3 regions of the Enterobacter sp. CP102 genome follow, and region 2 is predicted to be linked to each of the others. Evidence: predicted binding sites of a transcription regulator. Region 2 holds the regulator's gene; each other region holds the start of a gene.

Region 1 (9,938 bases), 1.8 Mb from region 2:
ACATCCAGACCGTAGGTTTCAGCACCCTTCTCGCGAGCCACATCTGCAAACAGCGCCGTGTAGTAACCTTCACCACAGCCGATATCCAGAATGGCTGAAGGCGACGAGAGGTTGTCTGTCAGAAGCTGTGCAACGGTGTCTCTCAGGGGCTGATAGTGTCCGGCATCAAGAAACGCGCGGCGCGCCTGCATCATCTCTGCGCTGTCCCCCGGGTCACGCGAGCGCTTATGTTGCACCGGAAGAAGATTCACATAGCCCTCTTTCGCCATATCAAACTGGTGCCCTTGCGGGCAGGTAAAACTTTTCTCAGAACGCGTCAGGCGCGCGTGGCAAAGTGGGCAACTGAAGGACATGGTGGCTCCGGGCAATCATAAAGGGCGAAAGTGTACCGCTATTCGCCCGGGTTATAAACGCCTGGCTAACGCATGACGATAAGGTGAGTGGAATCCGCCGCTAATCCATCGGGTTTGACGTTTTCAAGCCGTAACACGTTCCCCATGATCTCGCTGAAAACCGGTGCTGATACCGCCCCACCGTAATAATCCCCGTTTTGCGGATCGTTAATCACCACCACTAACGCAAAACGCGGCTGGCTGGCGGGCGCAACGCCTGCGGTGTAAGCCACGTATTTATCGACATATTTACCGTCATCACCGATTTTTTTCGCCGTCCCGGTTTTAACGGCAACACGATAATCGCGTACCGCCGCCTTAATGCCACCGCCGCCCGGCAGCGCCACGCTTTCCATCATATGCTCGACTTCATGGGCAATCTCCTCAGACATTACCCTGTGCCCGATTACCGGAGGATCAATCCGGGTTATCGACAAAGGTCGCTCCAGGCCAAAGCTGCCGATGGTGGCGTAGACATGCGCCAGTTGTAGCGGCGTGACCATCAGCCCATAGCCGAACGCGAAGGTGGCCCGGTCGAGCTGGCTCCAGAATTTGCGCTGCGGCAGCAAGCCCGAGCTCTCCCCCGTTAAGCCAAGCCCGGTGTTCGTCCCAAAACCAAAGTTCTTATAGGTATCGAGCAACCGCTGGATCGGCATCGCCAGCGAGAGCCGCGACACACCTGTGTCGCTCGATTTTTGCAGGATCCCGGTCATCGTCAGTTCCGGGTAATACCCCACGTCCCGGATGCGGTGACCATCAAGCATGTACGGATGGGTATCTATCACGCTGTCTGGCTGCACCAGCCCTTGCTGTAATGCGGTCATCAGCACCAGAGGTTTGACGGTAGAGCCGGGTTCAAAGGTGTCACTGATGGCGCGATTGCGAAAATCGTTCAGCGTCGCTCCATCGCGGTTGTTTGGGTTGAAATCAGGGAAGCTTGCCATCGCCAGGATCTCGCCCGTCTGCACGTTAATCAGAACAGAGGCGCCTGATTCGGCTTTATTCCACGCGACGGCGTTATCCAGCGCATCTTCCGTAATGGTTTGCAGACGCTCATCAATGCTCAGCTTGATGTTATGCGCAGGAACCGGTGCTATTTCCGTCAGGTTTTCAACCACGCGCCCGTAGCGATCTTCCCTCACCTGCCTGACGCCGGCTTTCCCCGAAAGTTGAGCGTTAAAGCTTTTCTCAACCCCTTCAATGCCCTGCCCGTCAATATTCGTGAACCCTATCAGGTTGGCCGCAACATGCCCGGCGGGATAAAAGCGCCGGGATTCATCGCGCAAATTGATGCCTGGCAGATTCAGTTTATCGATCCATTGCGCCTGGGAAGGATCAACCTGGCGGGCAAGATAGATAAAGCGTCCCTGCGGGGTGCTGTTAATTCGGGCAGAGAGTGTGCCTAGAGAGAGATGCAGGGCATTCGCCAGCGCCTGCCAGCGTTCGTCATACCCCACACCGCCTTTTGCCAGCACGGTTTTCGGATCGGCCCAGACGGCTCTGACCGGTACACTGACGGCAAGCGGTCGATTTTCCCTGTCGACAATCATCCCGCGCGGTGCATCAATCGCCACCTCACGCAGCGAGCGCATATCTTCCTGCTTAACGAGATTGTCAGGTTTAATGATTTGCAACCAGGCAACACGGCCCAGTAAGAAAGCCAGACTACAAAAAATAGCAAGACATAGCAGCGCAAAACGAGCCGGGGTGAAGTTGCCGGCTGTCGTTATCGTTTTCTTTTTCACCTGAACCCCAGGTCCGTTGAACAACGCCCTGATTTAACGGGAAAAGACTGGCTGACGCGGTGAAAACAATGCTAATAACCTCGTAGCTTTGCAACAAGTTGCTAACAAGGCGTTCATTCGTAATATTTTGAAAGATAAGGTAATAAAAAAGCCCCGCATAAGCGAGGCTTTATATCTGAGATCGAAGCGCAGAAGCACTTCAGTCAGCAGTGGTTCGATCAGATAGCAGTTACGTTAACTGCAGCTGGGCCTTTCTGGCCGTCCTGAATTTCGAACTCAACGTTCTGGCCTTCAGCCAGAGTTTTGAAGCCGTTACCCTGGATTGCAGAGAAGTGTACGAACACATCTTTGCTGCCGTCAGCAGGAGTAATGAAACCAAAACCTTTAGACTCGTTGAACCACTTAACTTGACCTTTAATCTTTGCCATTTGCAAAATTCCTTAGAGTGTTTTCTTAGCCCGCAGGCATTGACTTAGATAAAACTGAGACATTACTGCTTGAGGCACTAATATAAGGTTCGGCAGAGAAGCGGTATTCAACGACAACGTGTTTACTCAGGACTTCTTTACTGAAAATGCCACACATAAACAGAACTGTACCTCGTTTGACCCAAAACGTGTTATCACACACAACGTTAATTATGGCAAGCCATTTTTAAACGTGTCTCGATCCGCCGCACAAATTCTGGCGCTGCCTCGTAACCTTCTGCACAATTATGCGCAATGTTTGCGGTCAGCATTACCAGCCTGAACTGCCTTAACGATGTTATCACAACCGCTGTAATCTAAGACTTTTTTACCTTAGCTCAATCACTTCGGTACGTCCAGCGCCGGGCAAAAGAATCCTCAATGCAATGATTGAGTTAGAACAAATTGTGAAAAGTTATGCTTAAATCATTGCAACGCGCAGGAACAGTTGTAATGAAAATACGATGTTAATAAACCCGCCTGAATTGTATTAAAATTCACCGCTTAATAAATGTCGTTATGCACCAAAATAATGAAATTTTTATGACTCTGCCTCAAAAGAAGGCAAGCAAAACGTTTCGATAAAAATAAAACTCTCGTTGAATGATTCAAATACAGAATATATGCAACACATCAGCGCTGCGTTTAGAAGGATAAATATTCACCAATTTTCAGTGTCCTGAATGAATCATTAACTGGTGCTAAATTAGCGAGCGCCTGATTTAACTCCTGCACAGGTTCTTCCAGCGATTCATCCCCCAGTTCAAACACACCCCAGTGAATAGGAAACGCCAGCGGGGCACCCAGTTGTTGCCATAAGGCAACGGCGGATTGTGGATCCATATGATGTACGGACATGAACCAGCGTGGTGCATACGCGCCAACCGGCAATGCGGCAGCGTCAATCTTGCCAAGGCGTTCGGGAATAGTGAGCAGCTCCGGCGTATACCCCGTATCACCGCTGAACCAGAAGCGATGTTGACGGCTTTCAAACACCCATCCACACCAGAGGGAACGATTTCGGTTCCATGGCGTGCGCATACTCCAGTGCTGCGCGGGTACAGCCGTTAGCGTCATCCCCTGCCAGCTGATGCTTTGCCACCAGTCGAGTTCAGTCACATTTTTTGCCCCTCGCCGACGAAACCAGCTCGCCAGACCTAATGGCACAAACACGTGCAGATCGGGGAAACGACGCAACAGATGACGAACGGTGGCGGCATCAAGGTGATCATAGTGATTATGGGAAATGACCAGAGCATCAAGCTGCGGGAGTTTATCGACAGAGATAGCCGGGGGCGTTTTACGCTCGGGCCCAACAAAAGGTAACGGCGAGGCGCGTCGGGAAAAAACGGGGTCGGTCAGGATATAATTCCCGTCCATACGCAACAGCAGACTGGCATGACCCAGCCACCATACGCCATCTTCGGGTAGCGCGTTAAGAATTACAGGCTGCCACCACTGGTTAAGAAAGGCGTCATATCCCAATGCGGGAGGTTTAGGCAAACCGGCTAATTTCCGCTCTTTTCGCCAGCGATCAATATCGCCCTGCTGATGGCCAGCGGGGAGCGTATTGCGAAAACCTGCGGGGGTGTGATGCTTCAGGGAGGGGTCATACCAGGGATTTTTCCAGACCACAGCCACCTCCCGTAAATCACAGATTAACGTTCAGCCACCAGGCGAATAAAATCGTCGTCTTCTTCTTTATCTTCAACAGCCGCTTCTTTTGCTTCTTCTTTCTCTTCTGGCTCGTTGGCTTCGCACAGACGGCGCAGTAAAGCATTCTGTCGTTTCTGCTGATCGAGCAACGCTTCCAGTAACTCAATTTGCTCGTTCGTGCGGGAGCTGGCACGGTTTACGAAGAACCACAGAACCAAACCCACAACCAGAATAACCAACGAGACAACCAGGGACGCCATACTCAGCAGCCCTGAATTCAGTAACTCACCCATTTCACCACCTCAATAAAAACGTCTATTTTACCACTGGTGCGAAGGAAGGAAATCACCTTGAGAAAAAATGCGTCTTACCACGGAATAAACTTATTGATTGCACAAACGCCACTGAAGAACTGTACATCCTGATCGCACATCACATTGATAGTCTGCGTCCATAGCACTACGCACGCTATCAGCACGATAACCAGAATTACCCAGCGTATTTTTTTCACTCCACACTCCGTCTTATGACCTGATGCAACCAGGTTAGCATGGCTATCTTAAACAGGGGCTAACTGTACTGTCATCAAGTACTTTTCGGAATAGTGCACTTGTTTCATTGCGTAAACCCGTTACGCTTAACAGCATGACAACTAACAAAAAGAGGCAATGATGCATTTAATCATTCGCACCATTATTGCGCTGGCCATTATCTGGATTGGCCTGTTATTAACCGGATACGGTGTCCTCGTGGGAAGCACAGAAAATGCGGCGGGCTTAGGCATTCAGTGTAAGTATGTGACCGCTCGTGGAGTCAGCACTGCACAATACCTGCATTCAGATAGCGGTTTCATTGGGTTAACCAACTGCCCGGTACTGCGCAAAATGACGGTCGTTATCGATAACGGCTAACTCCGCAAAGGGAATTCACAAAAAACGCCGCGTAAACGCGGCGTTTTTTTATTTTAGCCGGGATTAAAACGGATACTCGTTATAACCCATCTGCTCAGAGATTTTACGCGCAGCAGTATGCAGCATCGCCACATACTCGTGCAGACGTTCCTCAGAGAAACGCAGCGTCGGGAACGAAATACTCAGGCCGGCAATCACCACGCCGAAGCGGTCAAACACCGGCACCCCTATGCAACGCAAACCTTCTTCCTGCTCTTCGTTATCTTCGCCGTAACCCTGCTCGCGCACCTTATCGAGAACCGTTAACAGCTCATCAGTGCTGGTGATGGTTCGCTCGGTGCTGCGCTTATATTCCACACCGTCGAGGATCTGGGTCACTTCTTCACGATCGCGCCAGGCCAGCAGCACTTTACCGATTGCGGTACTGTACAGCGGGTTACGACGACCAATGCGCGAATACATGCGCAGGTTGTACATGGAGTCAATTTTGTGGATGTAAACAATGCTGTCTTCATCCAGCGCGCCCAGGTGAACCGTCTCTTTGGTTAAACGCGACAATTCACGCATCTGGATATCGGCGCTACGAATCAGATCGACATTCTGGAGTGCGCGGGCACCCAGTTCGAACAGTTTCAGCGTCAGAGAATATTTTTCAGATTCGCCTTCCTGCGCGACATACCCTAAAGACTTCATGGTTTGCAAAAAGCGATAAACGGTGCTTTTCGACATCATCACACGCTGCGACAACTCTGTAATACCAATTTCACGCTCTTCTCCGAGCGCCTGTAAGATGCCAAACACCTTCAGCACGGAAGAAACAGAATCTGGCTGCTTATCCAAATCCGCAATTGCCATTTATCACCTCATGGAGAGTGTTTTATAAAAATCAGAACCGGTTTTTATTATAAATTCCTGTCATCCTGCCTGCAATCAATCCGCGTTTACTTCGTTACAAATCTGCGACATAAAACCGAATTAACAATGCTAAAATAGTTACCCTGAGAATAATTTCACGTTGAGCTTTTCATTCCCCATGGAAAAAAATCCTTCTGATGGGCTGCCCTTGCCCCAGCGGTACGGCGCCATTGCCACCATTATTATCGGTATTTCGATGGCCGTCCTGGACGGTGCAATTGCTAACGTTGCCCTGCCAACCATCGCCAGCGACCTTCATGCCTCACCCGCGAGTTCCATCTGGATTGTGAATGCGTACCAGATTGCGATCGTGGTTTCTCTGCTTTCGCTCTCATTCCTCGGCGATATGTTTGGCTACCGTCGGGTCTATCAGTGTGGCCTGGTGGTCTTTACGCTCACCTCCCTTTTCTGCGCCCTGTCGGATTCCCTGCATACCCTGACGCTCGCCCGTATCGCACAGGGGTTTGGCGGCGCGGCCCTGATGAGCGTGAATACGGCTCTGATACGCCTTATCTACCCGCAGCGCCATCTGGGGCGCGGCATGGGGATAAACTCCTTTATTGTCGCGGTCTCCTCGGCGGCCGGGCCAACCATTGCCGCCGCAATCCTCTCCGTTGCGTCGTGGCAGTGGCTTTTTGCCATCAACGTGCCGCTGGGCATCATTGCTATCGTTTTTGCCCTGCGTTACCTCCCGGCAAATGGGCCGAAAAGCACAATGCCGAAATTCGATTTACCCAGTGCGGTGATGAATGCGCTGACCTTCGGTCTGCTGATCACCGCCCTGAGTGGTTTTGCGCAAGGTCAGTCCATCACCTTAATCGCCGCAGAAATCGTCGCAATGCTGGTTATCGGCTTCTTCTTTGTCCGCCGCCAGTTGTCCTTACCCGTGCCCCTGCTACCGGTTGATCTGTTACGCATTCCACTGTTTTCACTCTCTATTGGTACATCAATCTGTTCGTTCTGTGCGCAAATGCTGGCGCTGGTTTCTCTGCCCTTCTTCTTACAGAGCGTGATTGGCCGTACTGAAGTGGAGACGGGGCTGTTATTAACCCCATGGCCGCTGGCCACGATGGTGATGGCACCGCTGGCAGGTTATCTGATTGAGCGGGTTCATGCCGGTCTGCTGGGTGCGCTTGGTCTGGTGGTGATGGCGACAGGACTGTTCGCTCTGGCACTTCTCCCCTCCTCGCCTTCTGACCTGGATATTATCTGGCGAATGATCCTCTGCGGCGCCGGGTTTGGCCTGTTCCAGTCACCGAATAACCACACCATTATCACTTCCGCCCCACGCCATCGCAGCGGCGGTGCCAGCGGGATGCTGGGTACGGCGCGTTTACTGGGGCAAAGTACCGGGGCGGCGCTGGTCGCACTGATGTTCAACCTTGCCGGCCAGAATGGTACGCACGTGGCATTGTTTACCGCCGGGACGCTGGCAACCATTGCCGCGATTATCAGCGGGCTTCGCGTCACTCAGCCAGGCGTTCAGGCATAAAAAAAGCCGGGCAGAGTGACTCCTGCCCGGCTCTTCGTCCCACACTGCGTTACTTCAGGTATTCCCCGCTACGCAGCGCTTCGATACGTTTATCCAGCGGTGGGTGAGACATAAACAGCTCACTCAGCGATTTCGATTTACCGTTGATGCAGAATGCCATCATGCTGGTTGCTTCCTGCGGCTCGTAGCTGGTTTTCAGACGCTGCAACGCGGCAATCATCTTCTCACGCCCTACCAGTTTCGCAGAGCCCGCATCAGCGTGGAATTCACGGTGACGGGAGAACCACATGGTAATGATGCTTGCCAGAATACCGAACACCAGCTCAAGCACCATCGACACAGCGAAATAGATCAGCGGGTTACCGTTGCTCTCTTCGCCCTCGTCACGGTTGCCACTCATAAACCCTGCGGCAATCTGCGCCAGGATACGCGAAATAAAGATAACAAAGGTGTTCACCACGCCCTGAATCAGGGTCATGGTCACCATGTCACCGTTGGCAATATGGCTAATCTCGTGAGCGATTACCGCTTCGGCTTCGTCACGGCTCATGTTCTGCAACAGACCAGTACTGACCGCAACCAGGGACGCATCGCGGCGCGCGCCCGTGGCGAACGCATTGATGTCCGGTGCATGGTAAATGGCGACCTGTGGCATGGCGATACCCGCCTGCTGCGACTGCTGCGCAACGGTGTTCATCAGCCACTGTTCCATATCGTTACGTGGCTGCTCAATGACCTCACCACCCACGGATTTCAGTGCCATCCACTTCGACATCAGCAGAGAAACGAAGGAGCCACCAAAACCAAACAGCAGCGCCATAATCAAAAGGCCCTGAACGCTGCTCGACTGAATTCCTGTCAGGCTTAGCACGAGCCCGAATACCACCATAACCGCCAGGTTGGTGAGCAGGAAGAGCGCGATTCGCATCATAATTTTCTTTTAACCTCAGTTTAACAAAGCGCACTATGCGATTACCCACATCGTATGGGTATTGCGGCTATTTTCAAGGATTCGACGGGCGTAAGTCACCAGAAAGACACAACTTTACACAATTGAAAAGCTGATTGACGGGAGGATGCAGAACTAAAAAGAACAGGCACAATTACTTGTGCCTGTCTGGGGGGTTATTTTGCCGGTGCGGGTTGAACGGCAGGCTTGTCTTTTTCAAGATTCGCCAGGTCGAGAGCGATATGCACCGTCTCGTCCAGATACGGATCTGGCTCCTGGTAATCTTTAGGCAGATCGTCCAGTTTTTTCAGCAGCGGTTTGCCTTCACGTTTGAAGCGATCGTTGATACGCGCCAGACGGGTTGCATCATCCTCCGTGTTCTCTTTCTCACGCTGGGCGTAGTTAAGAGAAGCAATGTTCCGTTTATCTTTCATGGCATTGAAACGCGCAATGTCTTTCATGATGTACTGGAACTCAGGATCTTTTGCGATACGTTCGTTATGATCTTTCAGCAGTTCAGGACCAAACTGGGTCATGTCACCGGATTTCACATAGGTCGCAGCATTGATGCTATCCCACGGCAGTGCGTTATCTTCAAACTTCTCGCCGCTTTCAGTCTCTTCCGTGCCCGTAGGCATCATGATATCCGGCGTGACGCCTTTACGCTGCGTACTGCCGCCATTCACACGGTAGAACTTCTGAATGGTGTACTGTACTGAGCCCAGCGCTGGCCATTCAGGGCGCAGCATCTGATCGTAAATACGGTTCAGAGAACGGTATTGCTGAACAGTACCTTTACCGAAGGTAGGCTCACCCACAATCAGCGCACGGCCATAATCCTGCATTGCAGCAGCAAAGATTTCAGAGGCAGAAGCACTGAAGCGATCGACCAACACCACCAGCGGGCCTTTGTAATAAACCACGCCATCGGTATCAGAGTCTTCACGCACTTTACCGTTGTTATCGCGAACCTGAACCACCGGACCGGACGGAATGAACAACCCGGAAAGTGAGACGGCTTCAGTCAATGCACCACCACCGTTGCTACGCAGGTCGATGATAATGCTGCTGACGTTTTGCTTTTCCAGTTTCTGCAACTGTACTTTTACGTCATCCGTCAGGCCAACGTAGAAGCCAGGGATATCCAGAACACCGACCTTCTCTTTACCCACGGTTTTGACCGACATTTTCACCGCACGGTCTTCCAGACGGATACGTTCGCGGGTCAGGGTAACGATACGGGTTTTGGTGCCTTTACCAGCAGGCAGGATTTCCAGGCGAACTTTGCTGCCTTTAGGTCCCTTGATCAGCGCGACAACGTCATCCAGACGCCAGCCGATGACATCAACCATGCCCTGACCCGTCTGGCCAACACCAACAATGCGATCGCCAACGCTAATCGCTTTGCTCT
Region 2 (9,938 bases):
AGATGCCTTCACCCTCTCCTTTTGGGCTGAGGGTTCCCCAGTCATTTTATCTTTACTCAGCGAAGACATTACACCATTGAAATACAAGGCTTACAGCGATTCCATGGTCCGGCTGAAAATCGCTGAGGCATTTCCTGTAGGCCGGGGCGAGGCGCATGGATGCGCCGAGAGGGCGCGACTTGCATGGACGCTGCATCGCGCCCGACCCGAAAGCCGAAAGGAATAAGCCGAAGGCACCGCGAAGCGGCGATTTTCTTGCCGGGAGCCCGGGTCGCCAGGGTAGCGGCGGTGAGCTACCCTGGCACGTTCACGTGTAATGATGCGACAGAGTAGCAAGGAACGTAAAGTGAACGGAATGACCACCTGAGCCGTATGTTCCCCCTCACCCCAACCCTCTCCCCCAAAAGGAGAGGCGGCCGTACGTGCCCGTATTTTTTGTGGGGAACCCTCAGCCTTTTGGGAGAGGGTCAAAAAGGATTACTGCGCTTGCGCCAGCTGGCGGTCGCGGCGGCATTTAAACATCCAGCCTGCCAGCAACAGCACAATCCACGCAAAGCCCACGTACAGGGAAATACGGGTATCCGGGTGATAGCCAATCAGCCCGATAATAAAGACCAGGAAAACCAGCCCAACAATGGTCGTCACCACGCCACCCGGCACTTTGAATTTCAGCGCTTTCACCTCTTCCGGCGGCAGACGGCGACGGAAAGCAATCTGCGAAAGCAGGATCATAATCCACACCCACACTGTCGCGAAGGTCGCCAGCGATGCAATCACCAGGAAGACGTTCTCAGGCATGATGTAGTTGAGGTACACCGCAAATAGCAGCGCAATGGTCATCACCATCACCGTCACCCACGGAATACCGCGACGAGAGGTTTTCGCAAAGACTTTTGGCGCGCTACCCTGCTCAGCCATCCCGTGCAGCATACGCCCCACGCCAAACACATCGCTGTTAATGGCAGAAAGCGAAGCCGTCAGCACCACGAAGTTCAGAATACTGGCCGCAAACGTGATCCCCAGGTGCTGGAAGGTCAGAACAAACGGGCTACCATCGGTGCCCACCTGGTTCCACGGGTAGATAGACATAATGACAAACAGCGTACCCACGTAGAACACCAGAATACGCATCGGCACGGAGTTGATGGCACGCGGAATGGATTTCTCCGGGTCTTTCGCTTCACCGGCGGTGATGCCGATAATCTCAATCCCACCGTAGGCAAACATCACCATTTGCAAAGACATCACCATGCCGAGCCAGCCGTTGCTAAAGAAGCCGCCATTGCTCCACAGGTTATGAATACCGGTTGGCTGACCGCCGTTGCCAATACCCCAGATAATGATGCCGAAACCGGCCGCAATCATGATGATAATGGTGGCGACTTTAAAGAAGGAGAACCAGAACTCCAGCTCACCAAACACCTTCACGCTCATCAGGTTGATGGCGCAGATGATCAACACTACGCTCAGCACCCAAATCCAGTGCGGTACGGCCGGGAACCAGACCCCCATGTAGATGCCGAAGGCGGTGACATCAGCAATCGCCACAATCAGGATCTCAAAACAGTAGGTCCAGCCGGTGATGTAGCCTGCCAGCGGTCCTAAATTATCTTGCGCGTAGCGAGAGAAGGAGCTTGCAGAAGGGTTATGCACGGACATTTCGCCCAGCGCACGCATGATGATATACGCCGCCACACCACCAATGATGTAGGCCAACAGAACGCTTGGACCGGCCATTTTGATGGCATCTGCCGAGCCATAAAAAAGACCAGTACCGATTGCTGAACCCAGCGCCATAAAGCGGATGTGGCGGGTGCTCAGTCCACGTTTGAGTTTGTTAGTGCTTTCCATTTAAATCTTGCCATTCAACACGAAAAAAACAAAAAACCACGGGGCCTTAAGCCCCGTGGTTAAACAGTTTGTTGCCGTTGATTAATGCGCGTTCGATGTAACCTGACGCCCTGCTGCACGGTCCCAGATAATGGCCAGAACCAGCGCTACAACGGTAGGCATCAGCCATGCCAGACCTTGTTCGGACAGCGGCAGACGCTGTGTCCAGGCTGGCAGCATTTCACTGAATGCTGATGCTTTGATTCCGTCAAGGATACCAAAAAGCAGGCTGATAAACATGGCTGGCGCAATAATTCGCGATGAATTATTCCACCATGGGCGGGTAAAGCTCAACACCACCAGCACAATACACGGCGGATAAATGGCCGTCAGCACTGGAATGGAAACCTGAATCAGGTGGCTCAGACCCAGATTCGATACCGCCATTGAGAAGATGCCCAGAATAAACACCAGCGTGCGGTAAGAGAGCGGCAGATACTGAGCAAAGAACTCAGCGCACGCACAGGTCAGGCCAACGGCCGTCACCAGACAAGCCAGGAAAATCAGCACCGCCAGCAACATGCTGCCCGCACCACCGAAGGTGTGCTGCACGTAAGCATGGAGGATAGCCGCACCGTTCGCGTTCTGATCAACCAGCATGGCGCTATCTGAACCCAGGCGGAACAGCGCCAGATACAGCAGCGTCAGGCCCACACCGGCCATCAGGCCAGCCCAGATGGTGTAGCGGGTCAGCAGACGCGCTTCGTTCACGCCACGGGAACGCGCCGCGTTCACGATAACGATACCAAACACCATCGCGCCCAGCGTATCCATGGTCAGATAACCGTTCACAAAGCCGTTGGAGAACGCCGCATTTTTATAGGCGTCCATGGCATCGCTGATAGGGCCAGCCGGCCAGATGACAGCCGCAACGGCCAGCACGATCAGCGCCACAATTTTCATTGGTGCCAGGAAGTTCCCCACGGTATCCAGCAGCTTGCCCGGATAGAGAGAAACCAGGATCACAATCGCGAAGTACACCAGGCTGTAGATAAACAGCGGCATCGCACCGTCGCCGGTCAGCGGGGCAATCCCCACTTCAAAGGAAACCGTTGCCGTACGCGGGGTGGCAAACAGTGGGCCAACAGCCAGATAGCAGACCGTCGCCAGCAGAACGCCCGCCACTTTGCCAATCGGTGTGCTGAGGCTATCAACGCCGCCGCCGACTTTCGCCAGCGCAACGATGGTCAGTACCGGTAGGCCCACGGCAGTAATCAGGAAACCAAACGCAGCAGTCCAGACGTGTTCACCCGCCTGTAAGCCGACCATTGGAGGGAAAATGATGTTGCCTGCGCCAACGAACAGCGCAAATGTCATAAAGCCCAGCGCGATGATGTCACGCGATTTTAAGTGATGGGTCATAAAACCTTACTGCCTGTGGATGTGGTGTTGAAAACGTTGAGATTTTCGCCATCCCTGACGGGACAATACAGCGGAAAATTTGCTCAATTTCAGCGGGATATTCTCCCGTCCTGGCGTGGAGAAGAATAGTTTTTCGATTTACCACGCAAATACAGTCGGTATGACAGTATCTGGGGGGCAATTTAAACGCTTATAACGTTTAAAGGCAAGGTGGGATCGTAAAACCAGAACAATATGCCAGCATGAAAAAACAGGCCAGCACAATACGCTATTTATAAGAAAAACCCATGGCTAATCATGCGAACAAAAAAACATCAGACGTATAAAATTCATTCAGGTTTCACTTGACCGCAAAGCAAACGGGCCAGCAATGGCTGGCCCGTGGAAAGGAAAACTGACACGCCTGTTGTCAGGCGATTTTTTTGGCAATTAATCGTTCCGGGATAACGAAACTGAAACGGGTTCCCTTCCCCAGCGTACTTTGAATATCGAGACGACTTTCATGGTGATTGACCGCATGTTTCACAATCGCCAGCCCCAGACCACTTCCTCCGGTCTGTCGCGAGCGTGCTTTATCCACTCGATAGAAACGCTCGGTCAGGCGAGGCAGGTGTTCCGGTGAAATGCCCGGTCCGTTGTCCTCAACGCTAAACTCGGCACCTGTCGGGGTATATTGCCAGCGCACCACAATATGCGTCCCTTCCGGCGTATGATTCACCGCGTTATAGACCAGGTTAGAAATGGCGCTACGCAGCTCATCCTCACTGCCCAGCACTTTCAGGCCATTATCAACCTCAAAGGTCAGTTGATGTTTTTTATGGCTTAAGGTCTGCGCTTCACGCTCGACGACGCGCAGCATCATCGGCACGTCGATAGTGTCATTCAACGCAAGCGTCGGAGCGGCCTCTATTTTCGATAAGGTCAGAAGCTGTTTCACCAGCCCTTCCATCCGGTGCGTTTGCTCACGCATGGTATGCAGCGCTTTCTCGCGTGGCGCGCCTTCCAGCGTTTGCTCCTGCATCATCTCCAGATAGCCCTGGAGCACCGTTAACGGCGTGCGTAGCTCGTGGCTGACGTTGGCAAAGAAATTACGTCGCGCCCCTTCCAGCTGGTGCATCTGCGTAACGTCGCGCGCCACCATTAGCCACTGCTGGTCGCTGTAGGGCATCACGCGGATCTCAAGGTGACGACCATTGTTCAGTTTCAGATTATGCGGGCGGGTAAAGTCGCGTTTTTTCAGATACAGCGTGAATTCAGGGTAACGCAGAAGGTTAAGGATATTCTGGCCATTATCATCCGGCCAGCGCAGGCCAAGCAGCTGTTGTGCCAGGCCGTTACACCAGAAGATAGTCCCTTCTTCAGTGGTCAGAATGACCGCATCCGGCAGCGACTCCGCGCCACTGCGAAAACGTTTGATCAGGCTACCCAGCTCACGACGGCGCTTTTTATTACGCATCTGCATCTGGTGCAGGCCGTAAAGCAGCGGCTCCCAGCTTCCGCTTCCCGGCGGAGGCGTCATACTGCGGTCAACCCACAGCCACCAGGAAAGGCGCAGTAAGTTCCAGAAATGCCAGATCAGCAACCCGGTGACCGCTGCCAGTAAAAACCACGGCAAATGTCCCACAAATGCCCCCAGAATGAGGGCCGGGATACAACAAAGAATGAGTTCAAAAACGAGCCTTTTCCATGACAGACGTTCCAGCACGCGTCACACTCCTGTCATTGTTCAGAAACGGGTCGAAAAACGATAACCCGTGCCGCGGACCGTCTGCACCATACGATCGTGGCCGCTCAGCTCCAGCGCTTTACGCAAGCGGCGAATATGGACATCAACCGTCCGGTCTTCGACATAGACGTTAGTCCCCCAGACGTTATTCAGCAACTGCTCGCGGCTGTAGACGCGCTCTGGGTGGGTCATAAAGAAGTGCAACAGCTTGAATTCGGTTGGCCCCATATCGAGTGGGTTTTCGCCGGTCATGACGCGGTGTGACGTTGGATCAAGACTTAAGCCCTGCATCTCAATCACCTCTTCCACCGCCATCGGCGAAATACGGCGCATCACCGCTTTAATACGGGCAACCAGTTCTTTAGGTGAGAACGGTTTAGTGATGTAATCGTCAGCGCCCGTTTCCAGACCGCGCACGCGATCTTCTTCTTCACCGCGCGCCGTGAGCATGACAACCGGAATATCGCGGGTCATCGCTTCACGTTTAATGTGTTTGATGAACTGCAATCCCGAGCCGCCAGGCAGCATCCAGTCAAGCAAAATCAAATCAGGCCAGGGTTCGTTAAGTTGATTCACCGCGCTGTCATAATCTTCAGCTTCTACCGGCTGAAAGCCATTTTGTTCGAGCACGAAGCACACCATTTCACGGATCGGAGCTTCATCTTCTACGACCAGAATACGTCTCGCCATACTTTGCCCTGTCTTATCTTATTTAAGTTACAAGTTTGTAATGCGGCGTCATTATGCGTCAGATTTATGACAGATTTATGAAAAACATTCCCACTATAAATGGCAAACTGTTGTTTTATTACAGCGGTTATTTTCCGTTCTCTGAAAGTTTATAATCCTATCCTCATTTTTTTGCCACGGAACCGTTATGCGCATACTTCACACCTCGGACTGGCATCTGGGTCAAAATTTTTACAGCAAAAGCCGCGCCGCTGAACATGAAGCCTTCCTGAACTGGCTGCTGGAAACTGCCCAGGCGCATCAGGTTGATGCCATCATCGTTGCCGGTGATATTTTTGATACCGGGCAACCGCCAAGCTATGCGCGTGAACTGTATAACCGTTTTGTCGTTAACTTACAGCAAACCGGCTGTCATCTGGTGATTGTTGCGGGTAACCACGACTCCGTGGCAACGCTGAATGAATCCCGCGACATCCTCGCGTTCCTCAATACGACGGTCGTTGCCAGCGCCGGGCACGCCCCGCAGATCCTGAAAAAGCGCGACGGGACGCCGGGCGCGGTGCTGTGTCCGGTGCCTTTTTTACGTCCGCGAGATATCGTTCAGAGCCAGTCCGGGCTTTCCGGCGGTGAGAAGCAGCAGCACCTGTTGCAGAGCATCACCGACTACTACCACCAACAGTATGAAGAAGCTTGCGCCCTTCGCGGTGAACAGGCGATTCCCGTGATTGCTACCGGGCATCTGACCACCGTTGGAGCCAGTAAAAGTGACGCGGTACGTGACATTTATATCGGCACGCTTGATGCTTTCCCGGCGCAAAACTTCCCGCCTGCGGATTACATCGCGCTGGGGCATATTCACCGCGCGCAGATGATTGGCGGCAGCGAACATATTCGCTATTGCGGCTCCCCCATTTCCCTGAGTTTTGACGAAACAGGCAAAGCCAAATCCGTACATCTGGTGACGTTTACCGCTGGCAAACTCAGCGCCGTCGATATGCTGGACGTCCCGGTCACCCAGCCGCTTGCGGTACTCAAAGGTGACCTGGCGGCCATCACCGTCCAGCTTGAACAGTGGCGCGGCGCGGCGCAAGAACCGCTGGTCTGGCTGGATATCGAAATCACCACCGATGAATATCTGCATGATATGCAGCGTAAAATTCAGGCCTTAACGGAAGATTTGCCCGTCGAGGTGCTGCTGGTGCGCCGTAGCCGCGAACAGCGCGAGAAAATCCTGTTGAGCGCTCAGCGCGAAACGCTCAGCGAGCTGAAGGTCGAGGAGGTATTTGAACGCCGACTGGCCCAGGAAGAGATGGATGATGCAAAACGCGCCCGGCTGAACGAGCTGTTCACCCATACGCTGCACGCACTGAATGACGAGGAAGAGAACGCATGAAAATCCTGAGCCTGCGTCTGAAAAACCTCAACTCACTCAAGGGTGAGTGGAAAATCGACTTTACCGCTGAGCCTTTTGCCAGCAACGGTTTATTTGCCATTACCGGCGCTACCGGAGCGGGTAAAACCACGCTGCTGGATGCCATTTGCCTTGCGCTGTACCACGAAACGCCGCGCCTGCAAAAAGTCTCTCAGGCGCAAAATGACCTGATGACGCGCGATACGGCCGAGTGTCTGGCGGAAGTAGAGTTTGAAGTAAAAGGCACGGCTTACCGGGCTTTCTGGAGCCAGAACCGGGCGCGTAACCAGCCAGATGGCAACTTACAGGCCCCGCGCGTGGAGCTGGCGCGCTGTGAAGACGGTAAAATCCTTGCCGATAAAGTGACGGACAAACTTGAACAAACCGCTGCCCTGACGGGTCTGGATTACGATCGTTTTACCCGCTCGATGCTGCTTTCTCAGGGGCAATTTGCTGCCTTTCTTAATGCGAAACCCGGCGATCGCGCCGAGCTGCTGGAAGAACTCACCGGCACCGAGATCTACGGCCAGATTTCAGCGCGGGTATATGAACAACACAAAGCGGCCCGCAGCGCCCTGGAGATGTGCGAGGCCCAGGCTGCTGGCGTGGTGCTGTTGAGTGAAGAGCAGCAACAGCAGTTGCAGCAAAGTTTGCAGGTACTTACTGACGAAGAGCAAACCCTGCTGGCGCAACAGCAGATTCAACAGCAAACCTTTCAGTGGCTTACGCGTCACGACGAGTTGCTGCGCGAACAACAACACGCCACGGCGTTGCAGCAGCAGGCGCAGCAGGCACTGGCTGATGCCGGGCCAGAGCTGGCAAAACTTCAGCAGGCGCAGCCTGCCGCCGCGCTGCGTCCGCTCTGGGAGAGCCAGCGCGAGCAGACCACCCGCCTTGCGCAAACACAGCAGCAAATTGTTGAAGTAAATACTCGCTTACAGGCAAGAAATGCACAGCGCGCGCGAGTGCGCAATGGCGCGCTGCGTAATCGCGAACAACTGCAAACCGACCTGACAACGCTGGCCCAGTGGCTTGCCGGACATGAACGTTTTCGTCAGTGGGGCCAGGAGATTGCCGGATGGCGCGCCCATTTCACCCAGCTGAGCCGCGATAAAAATCAGCTTGTTGCCCTCAACGCCCGCCTTGCGGAGCTGCGTCAAAAACTGGCCGGTTTACCGGTAAGCAGCCTGACGCTGACGGCGGAAGAGGTTGCGGTAGCGATGGAGCAGCAAGCCCAGTCGCGCACTGCGCGCCAGCGCCTGACGACGCTCCACGCGCGCTATCAGCCACTGCAAAAACGTCTGGCGCAATATGGCGAAAGCGTGCAAAAAGCCAAGGCTGAGCAGGCGAAACTCAACGACACCCTTGCGCTGCGCAGGCAGCAATACAAAGAAAAAAACCAGCACTATCTGGATGTCGAACAGCTTTGCAGGCAAGAAGAGAAAATCAAAAGTCTGGAAGCCGAACGCGCCCAGTTGCAGGCCGGGCATCCTTGCCCGCTGTGCGGTTCAACAACGCACCCGGCGGTGACGGAATATCAGGCGCTGGAGCTCAGTGCCAGCCAGCGTCGCCGCGACGAGCTGGCAAAAGAGGTTGCGGCGCTGAAAGAGGAAGGTTTGCTGGTTCTGGGGCAGGTTAACGCCCTGACTCAACAGATCCAGCGCGAATCAGCTGAGGCGCAAACCTTATCTCAGGAAGAGCAATCACTTACTAACGAGTGGCAAGACGTGTGCGGCACGCTGAATATTCATCTGAATATTCAGGATGATATCGCCCCATGGATGAACGAGCAGGAACACTACGAGCGCCAGCTTTATCAGCTGAGCCAGCGCCTGACGCTGCAAAACCAGCTCAACGAGCAGGAAGAGCAGCAGCGGCAGTACCAGCAACAGTGGGCCGCAACCCGCCAGACGCTGGAAAATATGCTGAGCGCGCTGTCGCTGACTGCACCTGAAGAGGGTGCTGAAGCAGGCTGGCTGACCGAGCGCGAAAACGAATTATCGCACTGGCAGGAAAATCATACCCGACACAGCGCCATACAGGAGCGTATTAACGCCCTGACGCCACTGCTCGATACGCTGCCGGAGACGGATACCGCAGAGGCCGAAGCCATTATCCCGGATAACTGGCGCGACATTCACAATGAATGCGTCTCGCTGCAAAGCCAGCTTACGACTCTCCAGCAGCAGGAAGGGCTGGAAAGTGAACGTATGCAGCAGTCGCAGGCTCAGTTTGCGGCCGCACTGGCAGCAAGCACCTTTGCCGATCAGGAGACATTCCTGGCCGCACTTCTGGATAACGACACGCTTCTTCGCCTTGAGCAGCTGAAACAGACGCTGGAAAACCAGAATCAGCAGGCAACAGCACTCTTTGGGCAAGCGAATCAGCAGCTGCAAGGACACCTGCAACTGCGCCCGGAAGGGGCTGACTGCGATGTCCCTGGCCTGCAGGCGCAACTGCAACAGCTGGCGCAAAGGCTGCGCGAGAATACCACTCACCAGGGTGAGATCCGCCAGCAGCTTAAGCAGGACAGCGATAACCGTCTGCATCAGCAGGTATTGATGCAGCAAATCGATGAGGCCGCACGTCTTGCCGAAGACTGGGGGTATCTCAACGCGCTGGTTGGCTCCAGCACCGGCGACAAGTTCCGTAAATTCGCCCAGGGGCTGACGCTGGATAATCTGGTCTGGCTTGCCAACCAGCAGCTTAACCGCCTGCACGGCCGCTATTTGCTCCAGCGTAAAGCGAGCGACGCGCTGGAGCTGGAAGTGGTTGATACCTGGCAGGCTGACGCGGTGCGTGACACCCGTACTCTTTCAGGTGGCGAGAGTTTCCTGGTCAGCCTTGCGCTGGCGCTGG
Region 3 (9,938 bases), 2.2 Mb from region 2:
TGGCCAGCGTCCGGTGGCGGTAGTGGAATGCGAGCCGGGCACGGATATTACGCTTTTCCCTGACTGGATCAGAGACAAGCTCGCGCGTTTCCAGCAGCCCGTGCGCTGGCTGGCGTTGCCTGCGGAGCTCAAAAATGGCGGCATTAAGGTTTCGCGTCGTGCATTGCAGCAGTGGGTCAATGCAACCTTAAAGGGATAGCCGTACCTGCCGGAGTATCAAATAGTTACAATCTTCTTGTCTGGCGCACGCAGAGTGCTTGATCCCTGAGAGACTCGGGTTAAAATCTCGCGGTTTTGGGACATCTCTAATTAAACGGTGTGGGATCACGACAATGAAAAAAGTGGCATTACTTGGCCTGAGCGGCCTTATTTTTGTTTCTGCGGCGGCTAACGCCATCAGCTTTAACGGCTCGGCGGGTCAGGATTATACTCACCTGGGCTTTGGCCTGGGCACGGAAAGCTCCGGCCTGGCAATGACCGGCGGCTGGACGCATAACGACGACGACGGCGATGCGGCAAGCCTCGGCCTGGGTCTGAATATTCCCCTGGGGCCATTCCTGGCGACCGTAGGCGGCAAAGGCGTTTACACCAATCCAAATGACGGTGATGAAGGCTATGCGGCGGCAGTCGGCGGTGGTTTGCAGTGGAAAATTGGCGACAGCTTCGGCCTGTTCGGCGAGTACTACTACTCCCCGGATTCGCTTTCCAGCGGCATTGATAGCTATGAAGAAGCCAACGCCGGTGCGCGCTGGACGATCATGCGTCCGATCACGATCGAAGCAGGCTACCGTTACCTGAATCTGGCCGGTAAAGATGGCAATCGCGACAACGCCCTGGCCGATGGCCCGTATGTGGGTGTCAGCGCAGGCTTCTAATCTCTTCGGCGCGGTGTTCTGCCGCGCCAGTTTCTCTTCCCACCCATCCTCATTGCGCTATAGTGTTTTGACCATAGAAGTGGGAGAACACAATGATAAGCGTGGAAATGTTATCCACTGGCGACGAAGTGCTGCATGGACAAATTATTGACACCAATGCTGCCTGGCTGGCCGATTTATTCTTTGAGCAAGGATTACCGTTAACGCGCCGCAATACGGTGGGCGACAATCTTGAGTCACTGGTGAATATTCTGCGCGAACGCAGTGAACACGCCGATGTACTGATCGTGAACGGCGGGCTTGGCCCCACCAGTGATGATTTAAGTGCGCTGGCCGCCGCCACGGCCAAAGGTGAAGGTCTGGTGATGCACGAAGAGTGGCTCGCCCAGATGGAGCGCTTCTTCACCGAACGCGGCAGAGTCATGGCCCCGAGCAATCGCAAGCAGGCTGAAATTCCCGCCAGCGCCGAACTGGTCGATAATCCGGTAGGCACCGCCTGCGGATTCGCCATCAAACTGAACCGTTGCCTGATGTTCTTCACCCCGGGCGTCCCATCTGAATTTAAAGTGATGGTGGAGCAGCAAATTCTGCCGCGCCTGCGCGAGCGTTTTACGCTGCCTGAACCGCCGCTGTGCCTGCGCCTGACCACTTTTGGCCGCTCTGAAAGCGATCTGGCGCAAAGCCTGGATCACCTGCAACTGCCGCCTGGCGTGTCGATGGGCTACCGCTCCTCAATGCCGATTATCGAGCTCAAACTGACGGGGCCGGCAACGCAAAAAGCGGCCATGCTGGCGCTGTGGCCGGAAGTACAGCGCGTGGCGGGTGAAAGCCTGATATTTGAAGGGACGGAAGGGCTGCCTGCGCAAATTGCCCGCAGTCTGCAATCCCGTCAGTTGAGCGTCACCTTAAGTGAACAGTTCACCGGCGGATTGCTGGCATTGCAGCTTTCCAGAGCCGAAGCACCGCTGCTGGCCAGCGAGGTTGTGCCGTTCCAGCAAGAGACGCTGGCGCAAACGGCACACTGGGCATCTGAGCGCAGGGTGAATCATTTTGCCGGGCTGGCGCTTGCCATCGGCGGGATTGACGATGACCACCTTAACTTTGCGCTCGCTACCCCGGAAGGGACGCACGCGCTGCGGGTGAGAATGAGCATTACCCGCCACAGTTTAGCCGTGCGTCAGGAGGTGTGCGCCATGATGGCGCTGAACATGCTGCGCCGCTGGCTGAACGGAAAAGAGGTAGCCAGCGAACACGGCTGGATCAACGTTGTCGAGTCGATGTTTATCGGGTAACGCCTTTGCCGGGGTGCATTCACCCCGGCACTGATTACCCCAGTGCCTTCGCCAGCAAGGTGATAGGGTGTTCGCAACGTTTGCTGGTGGACATCTCAATCTGCCATTTACAGGTTTCGCAGTCGGTCACCACCAAATCCGCACCGCTCTCTTCAATCTGGCGGAACAAGGGCTCCCCAATCGCCTGCGATGTTGCGTAGTTTTCACTTTTGAAACCGTAGGTTCCCGCGATACCACAGCAACGTGAATCCAGCACCGTCAGCTCCAGCCCTGGGATCAGGCGCAACAGTTCGAGCGTGTAGAGTGACCAGCCCATTTTTTCCATGTGACAGGGAGTGTGATAGACCACTTTCAGCGGCAATTTGCCCAGCGGCAGGGTCTGCCCGCTATCGAGCTTGCGCCACAGAAAACGGGTTGCCAGCTCAATGTGTTCACGCAGGCCGCTGTTATCCACATCCAGCACGTGCGGATACTCATCGCGCAGTGTAAAAGTACAGGTGGAAGAGGTCGCCAGCACCGGAATACCTTTGTCGATAATCGCCTCGCGCAGCGACGTGACATTGCTTTTGGCCTGCTTACGCGCTTTATCGGTAAAACCGTTGGCAATCAAGGGTACGCCACAGCATTTCTCTTTGCTCAGCAGCTGCACGCCGGTGCCCATCGCATTCAGCACTTTCAGCAGATCTTTTCCCAGCTGCGGATGGTTGTAATTCACGAAGCAACCGTGGAAGAAGGCCACCTGTTCGGCAAACTGTGCCTGTTCTGCTGCCACGGATTTGTACCAGCGCCGGAACGTGCCGTGGGAATATTTCGGCAGGCTACGGTGATGATCGATCTTAAGCGTGGCATCCAGCAGCTGGCGCACCGGTTTGAGGGATGTGGCGGCATTCACCAGCGGAGCGAAAGGCGTTGAGACACTGCCCATCAGGTCAGTATGGCTGAGAATGGCATCGCGCAGCGTGGGCTTTTGGCGGCTGTAGCGCGCCCGCGCCCGCTGAATGATATCGCCAATTTTGACATCTGACGGGCAGGCCACTTCACACCGCTTACAGTTGATACAGTACTTCAGTGCTTCGTCGTACAGTGCGCCATCTTTCAGACGCAGGCGTTCGCCGTCCGGCCCGGCCTGCTTTGGCCCCGGATAGGCAGGGTTAACGCCGCTTACCGGGCAAACCGTGGTACAGACCGTGCATTTAATGCAGCTTTCAAAGTGGGTGTTGTTCATTGTTCTGCCTCCGCGCGCTGGCAAATCTGTTCTGCAACACTGAGCGCCGTGATGGCACATACACCGCCGCCACAGCCCTGAGCGATGGGATCGTAGCCGCCCAGAATAGAGCCGATGGCGTAGAGATTATCGATGGACGCGCCTGCCAGCTGCGGGCGCAGGGTGTTATCGACAATAACGCCGAACTGCTGCCAGGGCTGAGGGGTGAAGAAATCGCTCTGATACCAGTCGGCACGGGACGTGCTTTGCCGGACGTCCAGCCCCAGAATGGCCTCGCGGATGCCGGTGCGGCTGCTTAACAGCCCATTGCTGAAAAAGCTTCCGCTGGCGAGCACTGCAAAACGGGTGCGCAGGGGAATATCAGCATGGTTTCGGGTCCAGATCTCACTGACAGCGCCCTCGGTCAGGGTGATATTTTTCACCTCATCTCCCGCCATCCAGATCCCGCCCTGGGCGATGAACTGGCGTTGTAGCTGGTTATGCAGGCGAATGCCGGGTACCGACGGAGGCAGTGTGGGGAGTAAACCGACAGAGCATGTAAGACGATCCGACAGCCAGCGCCAGAGCCGGTTGTCTGTTAAGCCAAAGCAGGCGGGCATAAACAGGGCGTCGTACTTTTCGCAGAGCGGTTTTAGCGCTTCAGACAGCAGCGGCCATTTGTCTTCGTTATCAAGCAGTCGGGCGATGTTGACCGCCCGAAATTCGCTTGGGTTTTCCCGCAGAACATCCAGTTCAGGAAGCTCGATTTCCGCCGTGTCGGCGCTGATACCCTGCTGGTTCAGCGAGGCCGCAGCAAGGTGCGGCTGAAAATCGAGAAAACCGCTGATGCCCACTACCAGCACGTGTCTGGCTTTAAAGGGGGCGACCGGAACCTCTTCCGGGCTAAGCCAGGCGCTACGCAGCGTGCCGAGCGGCGTCACCCGCTGGTGGTTGAATTGCGCGCTGCCCTGTAAGCGTGCGCCGCAGGCCGCCAGCAGGGTTTCGGTTTGATGGGCAAAACGGGCAACATGTTGCGCGCCGACCAGGGAATAAGGATGTTCAGGGGGCAGATAATCAAGGGCTTTTAGCGGCGCGTCGACCGGCGAACCGTCAGGCAGCGTGCCCAGCAGATCCAGAGAGCCTGAAGAGAAGTGCAGGGCACTTTGGCCGCGCGTAATAATCGCACAGCGCAGACCCTGCTGTGTCAGCCGGATACCGCAAAGCACACCGGCCAGACCGCCGCCGACGATAACCGTATCAAATTTCATCGTGTTGTTCCTTCTCCAGACCGCAAAGCCCCTGGTAGACCCAGCGGGTGAATTCGCTTTCACGCAGGGCATCGCCCCAGGCAACAGGCTGAATACCTTTCCAGCGTTCGTTTAAAAAATCGCTGAGCTGAGCAAGCGACTGGGTTGAGGTGGTGGCGTGAAAACGTTGCAGAAGCCCGGCCGCGCGGCAGGCGCACAGCTCGCCCTGACAGGTCCCCATGCCGACGCGCGTACGGCGGCGTAAATCGAGCAGGTTATTCACCGTCAGATTTTCAACGGCATACTGCACTTCACCTGCGGTCACCGCCTCGCACTCGCACACCAGGCTTCGGCTAAGTCGCCCCTCGCCGAGCCACGCTGGTGTGCGGTCACCGTGGCGATAGACCGCTGAGCCACGCAGCGGCGCGGGTAGTGAGATGATTTTTTGCAGCGTTTTTTCGGTAGATTGCTGTGATCCGGGGAGGGGCTTCTCTGCGGTCATGCAGGGTTCGGTATTGCCCAGTTTGCGACACACGGCGTCAGTGGCCCACTGCGCCATCAGACGGTAGGTCATCAGTTTACCGCCAGTGATGGTGATAAACCCTTCCATGCCGTCGCGCTCAGCGTGATCGAGCAACACAATGCCACGGCTGACGTTACGCCCGCAGGGATCGTTATCGCTGGCAACCAGCGGGCGTACACCCGCATAAGCCCGAAGAATTCGGGTGTGAGCCATTACCGGGGCCAGCTTTTCCCCTTCGCGCAGCAGAATATCAACCTCTTCGGCGGTCACCCGGTTGTAATCAATCTCGCTGTAGTCAACGTGGGTTGAGGTGGTACCAATCAACGAGATAGTGTCGCCCGGCACCAGGATATCGGCGTCAGATGGTTTACGGCAGCGGTTAATGACATGGTTATTGATGCGGTGATCGAGGATCAGCAGCGAGCCTTTCGCCGGGAACATGCGGATGGATAAGTCGGCGTATTCTGCAATGCGCTGCCCCCAGATCCCCGCCGCATTGACCACTACTGGCGCATACAGCTCGCTGTATTCATTATATTGCGGGTCAAACACCCGCACGCCGCACACGGTATCTCCCTTGCGGATAAGCCCGGTGACTTCATGCCCGGTCAGGATGCGGGCGCCATGCTCACGGGCATCCAGAATATTGGCGGCCGTGAGACGAAACGGGTCCACGGTGCCGTCAGGGACTTTAACGGCACCCATCAGCGCCGGGTTTACAGAAGGCTCAATGCGGCGTGCCAGTGCGGGATCTATCGCTTCGGCGTGAATACCCGCGGCGGTACAGGCCGTAATAAAGGTGTGCTGGAACGCGAGATCATCTTCGGGAAGGGTGATGAACAGGCCATCGGTCGGTTCAATACAATGACGGGCGATACGTTTGAGGATCTGGTTTTCGGCAATACACTCGCGCGCAGATTCACCGTCTGTGACCGCATACCGCGCGCCGCTGTGCAACAGACCATGATTGCGCCCGGTTGCGCCGGTTGCAATATCGTGGCGCTCCAGCAGCGTGACGTTTAACCCTCGCAGGGCGCAGTCGCGTGCGATACCGGCACCGGTTGCCCCACCGCCAATGATAATCACATCGCTATAGCGGGGATCGTGAATTGTCATTGTCTTCCCTCATGTTCGTTTTTTTACCATTTAGCCACATCAATTCTGTGGTTTGTTTGATTTCGAACATAATCGAGCAAAATACGAAAGTGAAACGTGATTTCATGCGCTTTTTTGCGCATCCTGTCATATTTCTGTAACAATATGTGCGTTGTTTCACAGTAACAATCACTGTGATTTTTTAACATCGCCGCCTCTCTGGAGTTAGGGGGTAGATAACCCTCTGAAAATTCAAATATGGCCACGGAGGCTGTCATGCTCAGTATCTTCAAACCTGCGCCGCATCGGGCGCGTCTGCCAGAGGCAGAAATCGATCCGCTTTACCGCCGTCTGCGTTGGCAAATCTTCCTCGGGATTTTCTTCGGGTACGCGGCTTACTATCTGGTACGTAAGAACTTTGCGCTCGCCATGCCGTATCTGGTGGAGCAGGGCTTTTCACGCGGCGATCTGGGGTTCGCGCTGTCCGGGATTTCAATTGCCTACGGTTTTTCTAAATTCATCATGGGTTCGGTGTCGGATCGCTCGAATCCGCGCGTGTTCCTGCCTGCCGGTCTGATTCTGGCGGCAGCGGTGATGTTGTTTATGGGCTTTGTGCCGTGGGCGACCTCCAGCATTGCCGTTATGTTTGTGCTGTTGTTTCTGTGCGGCTGGTTCCAGGGGATGGGGTGGCCGCCGTGCGGACGTACCATGGTGCACTGGTGGTCGCAGAAAGAGCGTGGCGGCATCGTGTCGGTGTGGAACTGCGCGCATAACGTGGGGGGCGGTATTCCGCCGCTGTTGTTCCTGCTGGGGATGGCCTGGTTTAACGACTGGAAAGCTGCGCTCTACATGCCTGCCTTTGGCGCCATTCTGGTGGCGATTATCGCCTTCGCGCTGATGCGCGATACGCCGCAGTCCTGCGGCCTGCCGCCGATTGAAGAGTATAAAAACGACTACCCTGATGATTACAGCGAACAACACGAAGAAGAACTGACCGCAAAGCAGATCTTCATGAAATACGTGCTGCCCAACAAACTGCTGTGGTACATCGCGGTGGCGAACGTGTTTGTCTATCTGCTGCGTTACGGCATTCTCGACTGGTCGCCAACCTACCTGAAAGAGGTGAAGCACTTCGCGCTGGATAAATCCTCCTGGGCTTACTTCCTGTATGAATACGCCGGGATCCCTGGCACGCTGCTGTGTGGCTGGATGTCGGACAAAGTGTTCCGTGGCAACCGTGGTGCGACAGGCGTGTTCTTTATGACCCTGGTGACCATCGCCACCGTGGTTTACTGGCTCAACCCACCGGGCAACCCGGGTGTGGATATGGCCTGTATGATTGTGATCGGCTTCCTGATTTACGGTCCGGTGATGTTGATTGGTCTTCATGCGCTGGAGCTGGCACCGAAAAAAGCGGCAGGGACGGCTGCGGGCTTCACCGGTCTGTTTGGTTATCTGGGCGGCTCGGTCGCGGCGAGCGCTATTGTGGGCTATACCGTTGACTTCTTCGGCTGGGACGGCGGCTTTATGGTGATGATTGGCGGTAGCGTGCTGGCTGTTCTGCTGCTGATTGTTGTGATGATCGGTGAAAAACGTCACCACGCCGACGTGCTGGCGCGTCGTGGATAAGGAGCACTGCGATGAAATTAACGCACTTAGCAAGTGGCCTGCTGCTGGCAGGCCTGATGACCGGTTCCGCACTGGCGGCAGATAAAATCGTGATTGCCCACCGTGGTGCGAGCGGCTATTTGCCGGAACACACACTCCCGGCGAAAGCGATGGCCTATGCGCAGGGCGCGGATTATCTGGAGCAGGATCTGGTGATGACCAAAGACGACCAACTGGTCGTCCTGCATGATCACTATCTTGACCGCGTAACGGACGTGGCCGAACGTTTCCCACAGCGTGCGCGTAAGGACGGGCGCTATTACGCCATCGACTTCACGCTGGCGGAGATTCGTTCGCTGAAATTTACCGAAGGCTTTGAGATTGAAAACGGCAAGAAAGTGCAGGTCTATCCGGGACGTTTCCCGATGGGCAAATCTGATTTCCGCATTCATACCTTTGAAGAGGAGATCGAGTTTGTTCAGGGGCTGAACCACTCGACGGGCAAAAACATTGGTATCTACCCGGAAATCAAAGCGCCGTGGTTCCATCATCAGGAAGGGAAGGACATTGCTGCCAGAACGCTGGAGGTACTGAAGAAGTACGGTTACACCAGCAAGCAGGACAAAGTCTATCTGCAATGTTTTGATGCCGCTGAACTGAAGCGCATTAAAACCGAGCTGGAGCCAAAGATGGGGATGAACCTCAGCCTGGTGCAGCTGATTGCCTATACCGACTGGAATGAAACCCAGGAGAAACAGCCTGACGGGAAGTGGGTGAACTACAACTACGACTGGATGTTTACGCCGGGCGCGATGAAGCAGATTGCGCAGTACGCCGACGGCATCGGGCCGGATTACCATATGCTGGTGGCAGAAGGTTCAGTGCCGGGCCACGTGAAGCTGACGGCGATGGTGAAAGAAGCACACGCCAGCAAGATGCAGGTGCATCCGTATACGGTGCGGGCAGATCAGTTGCCAGAGTATGCGACGGATGTGAATCAGCTGTACGACGTGTTGTATAACCAGGCGGGTGTGGACGGGTTGTTTACGGATTTCCCGGATAAAGCGGTAGGTTTTTTGAAGGATAAGCGCTGAAATTGCCGGGTGGCGGCTGCGCCTTACCCGGCCTACGAACTGCGGTTTTGTAGGCCGGGTAAGCGAAGCGCCACCCGACACCATCACATCTCGATTTCGATATCGCCTTTTGCCCGGCAGCAGCAGGGCAAAATTTCCCCTTCGTTGATAAAGGCCAGCGGTTCGGTCAGCCAGTCAACCTGGCCTGCGACCAGGCGGCAGCGGCAGGAGCCGCAGTACCCGGCACGACACTGGTACTCTACCTCAACCTGATGTGCTTCAAGCGCCACCAGCAGAGAAGGGTGCTCTTCCTGGCACAGTACTTCTGTACCAGAAAGACGGAGCGTTACGCGTGTCATCAGAGCTGGAAGTTGCTCAGGTCGTCAGTATCGACTTCTGCGTCTATCTGACCCACCAGATAAGAACTCACTTCCACTTCCTGCGGCGCAACCTGCACGTTATCGGACACCAGCCAGGTATTGATCCACGGGATCGGGTTGGAGCGGGTCTGGAACGGCAGATCAAGGCCAACAGCCTGCATACGGATGTTGGTAATGTACTCAACGTACTGGCACAGAATGTCTTTGTTCAGGCCGATCATGGAGCCGTCGCGGAACAGGTAATCTGCCCACTCTTTCTCCTGCTGCGCGGCCAGCACGAACAGGTCGTAGCATTCCTGTTTGCACTCTTCGGCGATTTCCGCCATTTCCGGATCGTCCACGCCGCTGCGCAGAAGGTTCAGCATATGCTGAGTGCCGGTCAGGTGCAGGGCTTCGTCACGGGCGATCAGACGGATGATTTTAGCGTTACCTTCCATCAGCTTGCGCTCGGCAAAGGCGAAGGAGCAGGCGAAGCTCACGTAGAAGCGAATGGCTTCCAGCGCGTTCACGCTCATCAGGCACAGGTACAGCTGTTTTTTCAGCGCGCGCAGGTTCACGGTAATGGTTTTGCCGTTCACGTTGTGCGTGCCTTCACCCAGCAGATGCCAGTAGCTGGTCATCTCGATCAGCTCGTCGTAGTA

The links. Region 2 encodes PhoB, which activates phosphate uptake and scavenging genes when phosphate is short. Its sites were predicted from a motif close to CTGTCATAAAACTGNCNNAT; they were not measured.
Region 1: the regulator PhoB is predicted to act here: its motif matches at 6,118-6,137, upstream of kdgR (DNA-binding transcriptional regulator KdgR).
Region 3: the regulator PhoB is predicted to act here: its motif matches at 6,381-6,400, upstream of glpT (glycerol-3-phosphate transporter).

What each region holds. Positions count from the first base shown of each region.
Region 1 is NZ_CP104014.1:2,779,958-2,789,895, forward strand. Features, by position in the region: gene rlmA (23S rRNA (guanine(745)-N(1))-methyltransferase) at 1-353, opposite strand, end outside; gene ftsI (peptidoglycan glycosyltransferase FtsI) at 419-2,137, opposite strand; gene cspE (transcription antiterminator/RNA stability regulator CspE) at 2,356-2,565, opposite strand; partial or broken gene N1249_RS13190 (DUF2627 domain-containing protein) at 2,578-2,722, opposite strand; gene N1249_RS13195 (MBL fold metallo-hydrolase) at 3,250-4,239, opposite strand; gene N1249_RS13200 (YebO family protein) at 4,263-4,553, opposite strand; gene mgrB (PhoP/PhoQ regulator MgrB) at 4,628-4,771, opposite strand; gene N1249_RS13210 (YobH family protein) at 4,932-5,171, shown strand; gene kdgR (DNA-binding transcriptional regulator KdgR) at 5,235-6,026, opposite strand; gene N1249_RS13220 (MFS transporter) at 6,205-7,578, shown strand; gene htpX (protease HtpX) at 7,628-8,509, opposite strand; gene prc (carboxy terminal-processing peptidase) at 8,704-9,938, opposite strand, start outside.
Region 2 is NZ_CP104014.1:1,001,428-1,011,365, reverse strand. Features, by position in the region: gene N1249_RS04705 (hypothetical protein) at 156-317, shown strand; gene proY (proline-specific permease ProY) at 478-1,851, opposite strand; gene brnQ (branched-chain amino acid transporter carrier protein BrnQ) at 1,933-3,252, opposite strand; gene phoR (phosphate regulon sensor histidine kinase PhoR) at 3,662-4,957, opposite strand; gene phoB (phosphate response regulator transcription factor PhoB) at 4,979-5,668, opposite strand; gene sbcD (exonuclease subunit SbcD) at 5,856-7,061, shown strand; gene sbcC (exonuclease subunit SbcC) at 7,058-9,938, shown strand, end outside.
Region 3 is NZ_CP104014.1:3,188,750-3,198,687, reverse strand. Features, by position in the region: gene menE (o-succinylbenzoate--CoA ligase) at 1-199, shown strand, start outside; gene N1249_RS15060 (YfaZ family protein) at 333-875, shown strand; gene N1249_RS15055 (nicotinamide mononucleotide deamidase-related protein YfaY) at 968-2,167, shown strand; gene glpC (anaerobic glycerol-3-phosphate dehydrogenase subunit GlpC) at 2,202-3,392, opposite strand; gene glpB (glycerol-3-phosphate dehydrogenase subunit GlpB) at 3,389-4,639, opposite strand; gene glpA (anaerobic glycerol-3-phosphate dehydrogenase subunit A) at 4,629-6,257, opposite strand; gene glpT (glycerol-3-phosphate transporter) at 6,513-7,865, shown strand; gene glpQ (glycerophosphodiester phosphodiesterase) at 7,877-8,938, shown strand; gene yfaE (class I ribonucleotide reductase maintenance protein YfaE) at 9,022-9,276, opposite strand; gene nrdB (class Ia ribonucleoside-diphosphate reductase subunit beta) at 9,276-9,938, opposite strand, start outside.